DNA from 3 places in the Streptomyces sp. CA-111067 genome. Region 2 is predicted to be linked to each of the others. Evidence: riboswitches for the same ligand, from Rfam matches in the RefSeq annotation. Region 2 holds a riboswitch; each other region holds the start of a gene.
What was found. A riboswitch is a leader RNA that binds a small molecule or an ion and turns the genes downstream of it on or off. The one in region 2 is predicted to bind cobalamin.
Positions count from the first base shown of each region.

Region 1: another riboswitch for cobalamin. It lies ahead of ACQPW6_RS07095 (cobalamin biosynthesis protein); the one in region 2 lies ahead of metE (5-methyltetrahydropteroyltriglutamate--homocysteine S-methyltransferase).
Region 3: another riboswitch for cobalamin. It lies ahead of ACQPW6_RS27465 (ribonucleoside-diphosphate reductase subunit alpha); the one in region 2 lies ahead of metE (5-methyltetrahydropteroyltriglutamate--homocysteine S-methyltransferase).

Region 1 is NZ_CP192103.1:1,613,384-1,615,573, reverse strand. Features, by position in the region: gene ACQPW6_RS07095 (cobalamin biosynthesis protein) at 1-769, opposite strand, end outside; cobalamin riboswitch at 997-1,128, opposite strand; gene ACQPW6_RS07090 (hypothetical protein) at 1,246-1,458, opposite strand; gene ACQPW6_RS07085 (anion permease) at 1,523-2,190, opposite strand, start outside.
Region 2 is NZ_CP192103.1:8,642,496-8,644,685, reverse strand. Features, by position in the region: gene metE (5-methyltetrahydropteroyltriglutamate--homocysteine S-methyltransferase) at 1-1,054, opposite strand, end outside; cobalamin riboswitch at 1,229-1,448, opposite strand; gene ACQPW6_RS38085 (ArsR/SmtB family transcription factor) at 1,569-1,952, shown strand; gene ACQPW6_RS38080 (SRPBCC family protein) at 1,949-2,190, shown strand, end outside.
Region 3 is NZ_CP192103.1:6,199,162-6,201,351, reverse strand. Features, by position in the region: gene ACQPW6_RS27475 (helix-turn-helix domain-containing protein) at 1-253, opposite strand, end outside; gene ACQPW6_RS27470 (hypothetical protein) at 342-518, shown strand; cobalamin riboswitch at 577-719, shown strand; gene ACQPW6_RS27465 (ribonucleoside-diphosphate reductase subunit alpha) at 930-2,190, shown strand, end outside.

The DNA of each region.
Region 1 (2,190 bases), 7.0 Mb from region 2:
CGCCCAGCCTGATGCGCAGCGCGCCGGCGAACGCCGCTTCCACCGGGCCCGCGTTGGGGCTCGGGTGCGCCGCGGCGTCCGCGCGCCATGTGCGCAGCGCCGAGCGGGGCGAGGGGCCGGCCAGGGCGGCCAGCGTGGCCGTCAGCCGCGCGCCGGGCCAGCCGGCGAGGTCGTCGAGCCGGGCCGACGCCCAGCCGAACCGCCGGTGGCGGGGGGACTTGTGGCCCACCATCGCGTCCAGCGTGTTCACCGCACGGAAGCCGACGAGCCCCGGCACCCCGCCCAACGCGCCCCACACTAGGGCCCCGACGACCGCGTCCGAGGTGTTCTCGGCGACCGACTCGACCACCGCCCGGACGATCCCGTCCTCGTCGAGCCCCTGCGGATCGCGCCCGCACAGATGCGGCAACCGGGCCCGGGCCGCGCCGAGTTCACCGGCTTCGAGCGCCGCCGCGATCAGCCGCGCCTCGCGCGCCAGCGAGGTGCCGCCGAGCACCGACCAGGTCGCTGTCGCCGTCAGCCCGACGGACAGCACGGCGCTGCCCCGCACACCCCGCTCGGCGAGCAGGGCGGCGCCCACCGCAGAACCGGCGCACAGCGCCGTGTAGACCGCGCCACTGGCCCGGTCGTCCCGCCACATCCGGCATTCGAGCGCCCCCGCCGCGCGACCGAAGGCCGCGACCGGATGGCCGCGGCGCGGGTCGCCCGCGAGGAGATCGCCGAGAAGGCCGAGCGTGGCGCCGTACGCGAAAACGCGATCGGCACGCATCGGCTCAGACCGCCGTCACGCTCCGCAGGATTCTGCCGCCGGGACAGCCGGGCCGACTCGCCCCGGCCCTCCGGGTGTTCCGGGCGCCGCCGCTGGGCCGCGGCCCCCGGTCGCGCACCGATTCCGCATCCGTCGTATCCGCAGGGTCGTACAGGCGTGCTCGCGTGCCGGGCATGGCGAAGTCCTCACTCAGGGTCCGCGCCCTGGTTCGACGTGTCCGGCGGTGAGAGTCTCCTGGCTCCCGGATCAACGCACTCCCGGTCTTCCAGCCGGCGAACTACCGGCCGTGACGTACGGGTTGGGAGTGCACTCCCCGGTGACAGTGGCGGGACCGCGCCGGATTCACACCGAACTTCCTCTCCTGCCGCCGCATGGCTACCGCAGTCCACCACGCCCGCGATAGCCCGTCAACCACGCTTGACCTGCGCGGACGGAGTGTGGTGCGGTCCACACCCCGCGCGGACGCCGGGCGGCGGTCAGCCGACGATCAGATAGATGCCGTACGCGACGGCCGCCGCGCAGGCGGCGAAGCACACATACGCCGCGCCGGTCCTGCCGACCGCCGCCGCGCCGCCGCCGTCCCGCCGGGACAGGCCGACGATGCCCAGGGTGAAGACCCCGACCAGGCCGACGGTGGACAGCAGGGTGACGGCCAGGACGGTGCCGAGCGCGTGCCAGTCGATGTTCATGCGGTGTCCTTCACGAGACGCTCAGCAGGCGGGAGGCGATACGGGGCCGGGCCCGGTGGCCGGGTCATGCCGTGGTCGGCGCGGAGGCGGCAGCGGACCCGGCGGGCGGCGGCGCCACCGCGGCGATGGCCGCGGTCACCACGCCCTGCGGCTCGACGACGGTACCGGGGAGAACGGCGCCGGGGACGGTGCCCGAGCCGGCCGCGGAGCCGGATTCGACAACGGCCTCGATCCCCGGAAGCGCGTCGTTGACGTTCGCATGGGTGACCGGCTTGCGCCGGGACGCGTTCCGGACCAGGACGCAGACCGCCAGGCCGACCAGCGCGACCCCGGCCACGCCCCACGTACCCCGGTCGGCCAGCAGCGCCGCCGCCGCGGCCACCAGGCCGGCGGCCGGCAGCGTCAGCCCCCAGGCGGCGACCATCCGGCCCGCGGTGCTCCACCGCACCACCGCGCCGCTGCGGCCGAGACCCGCGCCCATCACGGAACCGGTGCAGACCTGGGTGGTGGACAGCGCGAAGCCGAGGTGCGAGGAGGCCAGGATGGTGGCGGCGGCCCCGGTCTGGGCGGCGAAGCCCTGCTGCGGCTGGATGTCGGTGATGCCCCGGCCGACGGTCCGGATGATCCGCCAGCCGCCGATGTACGTACCGAGCGCGATCGCGGTGCCGGCCGAGACGATCACCCACAGCGGTGGGTCGGAGTGCGGCGCGATGCTGCCGCCGGCGATCAGCG
Region 2 (2,190 bases):
GCTCGGCTGTCGCGTCGAGCGGGACGTGCAGCAGCGAGCAGGACGCGGCCACGTCCACCCGGTCGGCCAGGCCCAGCAGGGTGCCGAGGGTGGACAGCGACTTCTCGAAGTCGTTGATCCAGATGTTGCGGCCGTCCACCACCCCGGCGATGAGCCGCTTGCCGGGCAGGCCGCCGACGGCGGCGAGGTCGGCGAGGTTGGCGGCGCCGGGACCGGTGAAGTCCAGCCCGAGGCCGTCGATGGGTGCCTTGGCCAGCACCGGCAGTGCCTCGCCGAGCCGGTCGAAGTAGGACGCCGCCAGCAGCCTGGGCCGGTCGGCCAGGGCGCCGAGTTCGCGGTAGGCGCGGGCGGCGGCGTTCAGCTCGGCCGGGGTGCGGTCCTGTACCAGCGCGGGTTCGTCCAGCTGCACCCATCCGGCGCCGGCCGCCCGCAGGTCGGCGAGCACCTCGGCGTAGACCGGCAGCAGCCGGTCCAGCAGCGTCAGCGGCTCGAACCCGGGGTCGACTCCCGGCGCCGGCTTGGCCAGCAGCAGGTAGGTGACCGGGCCGACGAGGACCGGCCGGGCGTCCAGGCCGAGCGCGAGGGCCTCTCCCAGCTCGGCGACCTGCTTGGCCGAGTCGGCGGCGAAGACGGTGTCGGGGCCCAACTCCGGCACGAGATAGTGGTAGTTGGTGTCGAACCACTTGGTCATCTCCAGCGGCGCCACATCCTGCGTGCCGCGGGCCATCGCGAAGTACCCGTCGAGCGGGTCGTTCTGCACGGCCTCACGGTGCCGGGCCGGGATCGCGCCGACCATCACGCTGGTGTCGAGCATGTGGTCGTAGTACGAGAAGTCGCCGGTCGGCACCTCACCGAGCCCGGCCTCCGCGAGCTGCCGCCAGTTCGAACGGCGCAACCCGGCAGCGGCCTCCCGCAAGCCCTCGGCGCTGACCCTGCCCTTCCAGTACCCCTCGATCGCCTTCTTCAGTTCCCGGTGCTGTCCCTGCCTGGGGTAGCCGTACACGGTGGCGCGCGGCGCTGCGGCCGCGCGGCCGGCGGTGGGCTGGTCTGTCATGGGGGCTCTCCTTCGCGAGCGTGTGTCCCGAGGTTCCGGAGACCGCTTGCGGGAGGCGAGGAGCACGAAGCGGAGCGGACGGGTCACCTCGACAAGAGATGCCACACCCGGAGGTGCTGCCCGCCATCCGTACGCCGACCCGCCCACGAGGTCACCGGATCTCCGTACACACGGGGTGTGTACGGGCAGCGGGCAGGTCTTCGGACTCGCGGGCGCGTCCGCCTGAGGCGGACACCTACTGGCCGTCGCTTCCCAGACCCGTTTCCGGACCCAGTGCGTATGACGGCGGTCGTTCCCACTCACCGCTGCGGGGCAGTCCCGGATTCCCACCGGGTTCCCTCTTGCGACGCTCCCGCCTGGCGGACGGGGGCGAACCAGCTGCACCCGCCAGCTTAGGGCTTGCCGCCCGCGAACCGGCACCGGCTCCCGGCGGCGGCGAACTCCCGGCGCGCGCGACGAATCCACCAGCTTATGTACCTGGACAGGTACGTACCCGACTGGTTACGCTCACCGGGTGGATGCCGTACTGCAAGCGATGTCGGACGAGAGCCGGCGCACCGTACTGGAGGCCCTGCGGGCCGGACCGGCCACCGTCACCGAGCTGGCGGCGCTGCTGCCGATCGCCCGCCCGGGGGTCTCCCGGCACCTGCGGGTGCTGCGCGAGGCGGGGTTGGTCGAGGTGCACCAGGAGGCGCAGTTCCGCGTCTACCGGCTGCGCCCCGAGCCGCTCGCCGAGGTCCACGAGTGGCTCGACCGCTACCGGGCGCTGTGGGAGCAGCGGATGGACGCGCTGCACACCGAGGTCGCCCGTGGAAAACGCGGACAAGCAAGCCGTGCGCGGGGCAACGCCGCACAAGACAGCAGAGACAGCACAGAGAGCAGGGGGAACACCGCATGACCGACGACACGAGGACCGGACCGCGCCTGATCGGCAGCCTGCAGGTCACCGGCGGCAAGGGGGGCGTCCGGATGGAGGACGTGTACGAGACGGGCGCCGACGACCTGTGGTCGGCGCTGACCGACCCCGAACGGCTGGCGCGCTGGGTGGCGCGGGTGGAGGGCGACCTGCGTCTGGGCGGCGAGTTCCGGGCGAGCTTCACCAGCAGCTGGGAGGGGCCCGGCCGGGTGGAGGTCTG
Region 3 (2,190 bases), 2.4 Mb from region 2:
AGTCCCTGGTCACGTAGGAGTCGCCGGCCGGTACGGCGATCAGGTCGGCTTCCTCGAGCCGGTCCAGGTCGGTGCTCACGACGACGTCGAACCCGCCGTGCGTCCGCAGCCGCGAGCCCTCCGCGGAGACCACGGCGAAGTCGTAGACGGGCAGCCCGTCGTCGGCCCGGTCGAGGCCGAACACCTCGGTGATGACCCCGAGTTCGAAGGGGTGGACGCCGTCAACCAGGACGGCCGCGACATTGCTCAGCATCGTTCCAGCATGCCAGTTGGCAGGATATTGCGGTAGGTCGTCAGAGCTGCCACTGTTCGCGGGTAAGCCGCAAGCGCAGGATTGACCCATGACGATCCTCGTTGACATCGCGGCCCTGTCCACCCTCCTCCTGGTCCTCTCCCTCGTCCCGGTGCTCGGCCTGCGGCACGAGGCCCGGATCACCCGGCAGATACGGGAGGCCGACGCCGCCCGTGCCACCTCGGCGTCCGGCGCCGCCCGCGAGGCGTTCCGCCGGGCCGCGTGAGATTTATTCCCGGGAGTCCTCCCGACGCGCCGAGCAACACAAGATGTGGTGGTGTCTGATTTCAGGCACCACCACATGTATGCTCAACTCGCTGTCCAGCAGGGGAAGCCGGTGTGAGTCCGGCGCTGCCCCGCAACGGTGAGCGGGCGTGTTCAGGCGTGCCCGCGCAGCCCGATCGCCTGCCGGTGGCGCGCCCGATTCGCCGGGCGCAGTTGTGTCCGGGCCTCGCGGATTGGGCCGGCGGACGCGGTGCGGCATGCCCGGCCCGATGCGGCGGTGCGTGGTTCCGCCTGCCCCCGCTCCCTGTGCCGCGTGGCCGCCGCCGCGTCAGAGGGAGATCGCACCACCGTGACCATCGCGCCCGTAGATCCCACCGCGTTGTCATCGTCAGCCGTTCCCGCGGGTTCTGCTGTGCCCACGGGTCCTGCTGTGCCCGCCGGTTCAGCCGTGCCTGCGGGTTCAGCCGTGCCCGCAGGCCGCACGCATCCGACCGGTCCGGTGCATCCGGCCGGCCCCGGGAGCCAGGCCGACGGCCTCGGCGCCGACCTGCTGCGTACCCTCGTGGGCCTCACCGCCGACCTGCCGGACGCGGACGCCGGGCGGGTGGCGGCAGCGGCACTGCGCGGCCGGAACGCCGCCTCCGACGCCGCAGGGCTGCGCGCGCTGGCGATCGACGCGGCGGCCGGGCTGATCTCCGAGGACCCGGCGTATTCGCGGCTCGCCGCCCGGCTGCTCACCCGGGCCATCGCCGACGAGGCGGCCGGGCAGGGCTCCGTGTCGTTCACCGCCTCGATCGCGGTCGGCCACCGCGAGGGCCTGATCGCCGACGGCACGGCCGCGTTCGCCGCCCGGCACGGTGACCGGCTCGACGCGCTCGTCGAGCGGGCGCTCGCGGACGGGGCCGACGACCGGTTCGGGTACTTCGGCCTGCGGACGCTCTACAGCCGCTACCTGCTGCGGCATCCGCTGACCCGCCAGGTGATCGAGACGCCTCAGCACTTCATGCTGCGGGTCGCGGCCGGGCTGGCGGCGGAGGAGCCGGTTGAGGCCGGGAGTACGGGGGTTGGGACGGCCAGGGTTACGGAGGCTGCGGCGGTCGGGGGTTCAGCGGGCGCGGAGGCCGCGGGTTCAGCGGGCGGCGCGGGAGGCGTCCGCGCGCTGGACGAAGTGGCGTCGCTCTACCGGCTGATGAGCGCGCTCGACTACCTGCCCAGCTCCCCCACCCTGTTCAACTCCGGTACCCGGCACCCGCAGATGTCGTCCTGCTACCTGCTGGACTCCCCGCTCGACGAGCTCGACTCGATCTACGACCGCTACCACCAGGTGGCGCGGCTGTCGAAGCACGCCGGGGGCATCGGCCTGCCCTACTCCCGTATCCGCGCCCGCGGTTCGCTGATCCGCGGCACCAACGGGCACTCCAACGGCATCGTGCCGTTCCTCAAGACGCTGGACGCGTCGGTGGCCGCGGTGAACCAGGGCGGCCGGCGCAAGGGCGCGGCGGCGGTGTACCTGGAGACCTGGCACGCCGACATCGAGGAGTTCCTCGAACTCCGGGACAACACCGGCGAGGAGGCCCGCCGCACCCACAACCTCAACCTGGCGCACTGGGTGCCGGACGAGTTCATGCGGCGGGTGGACGCGGACGCGCAGTGGTCGCTGTTCTCGCCGTCCG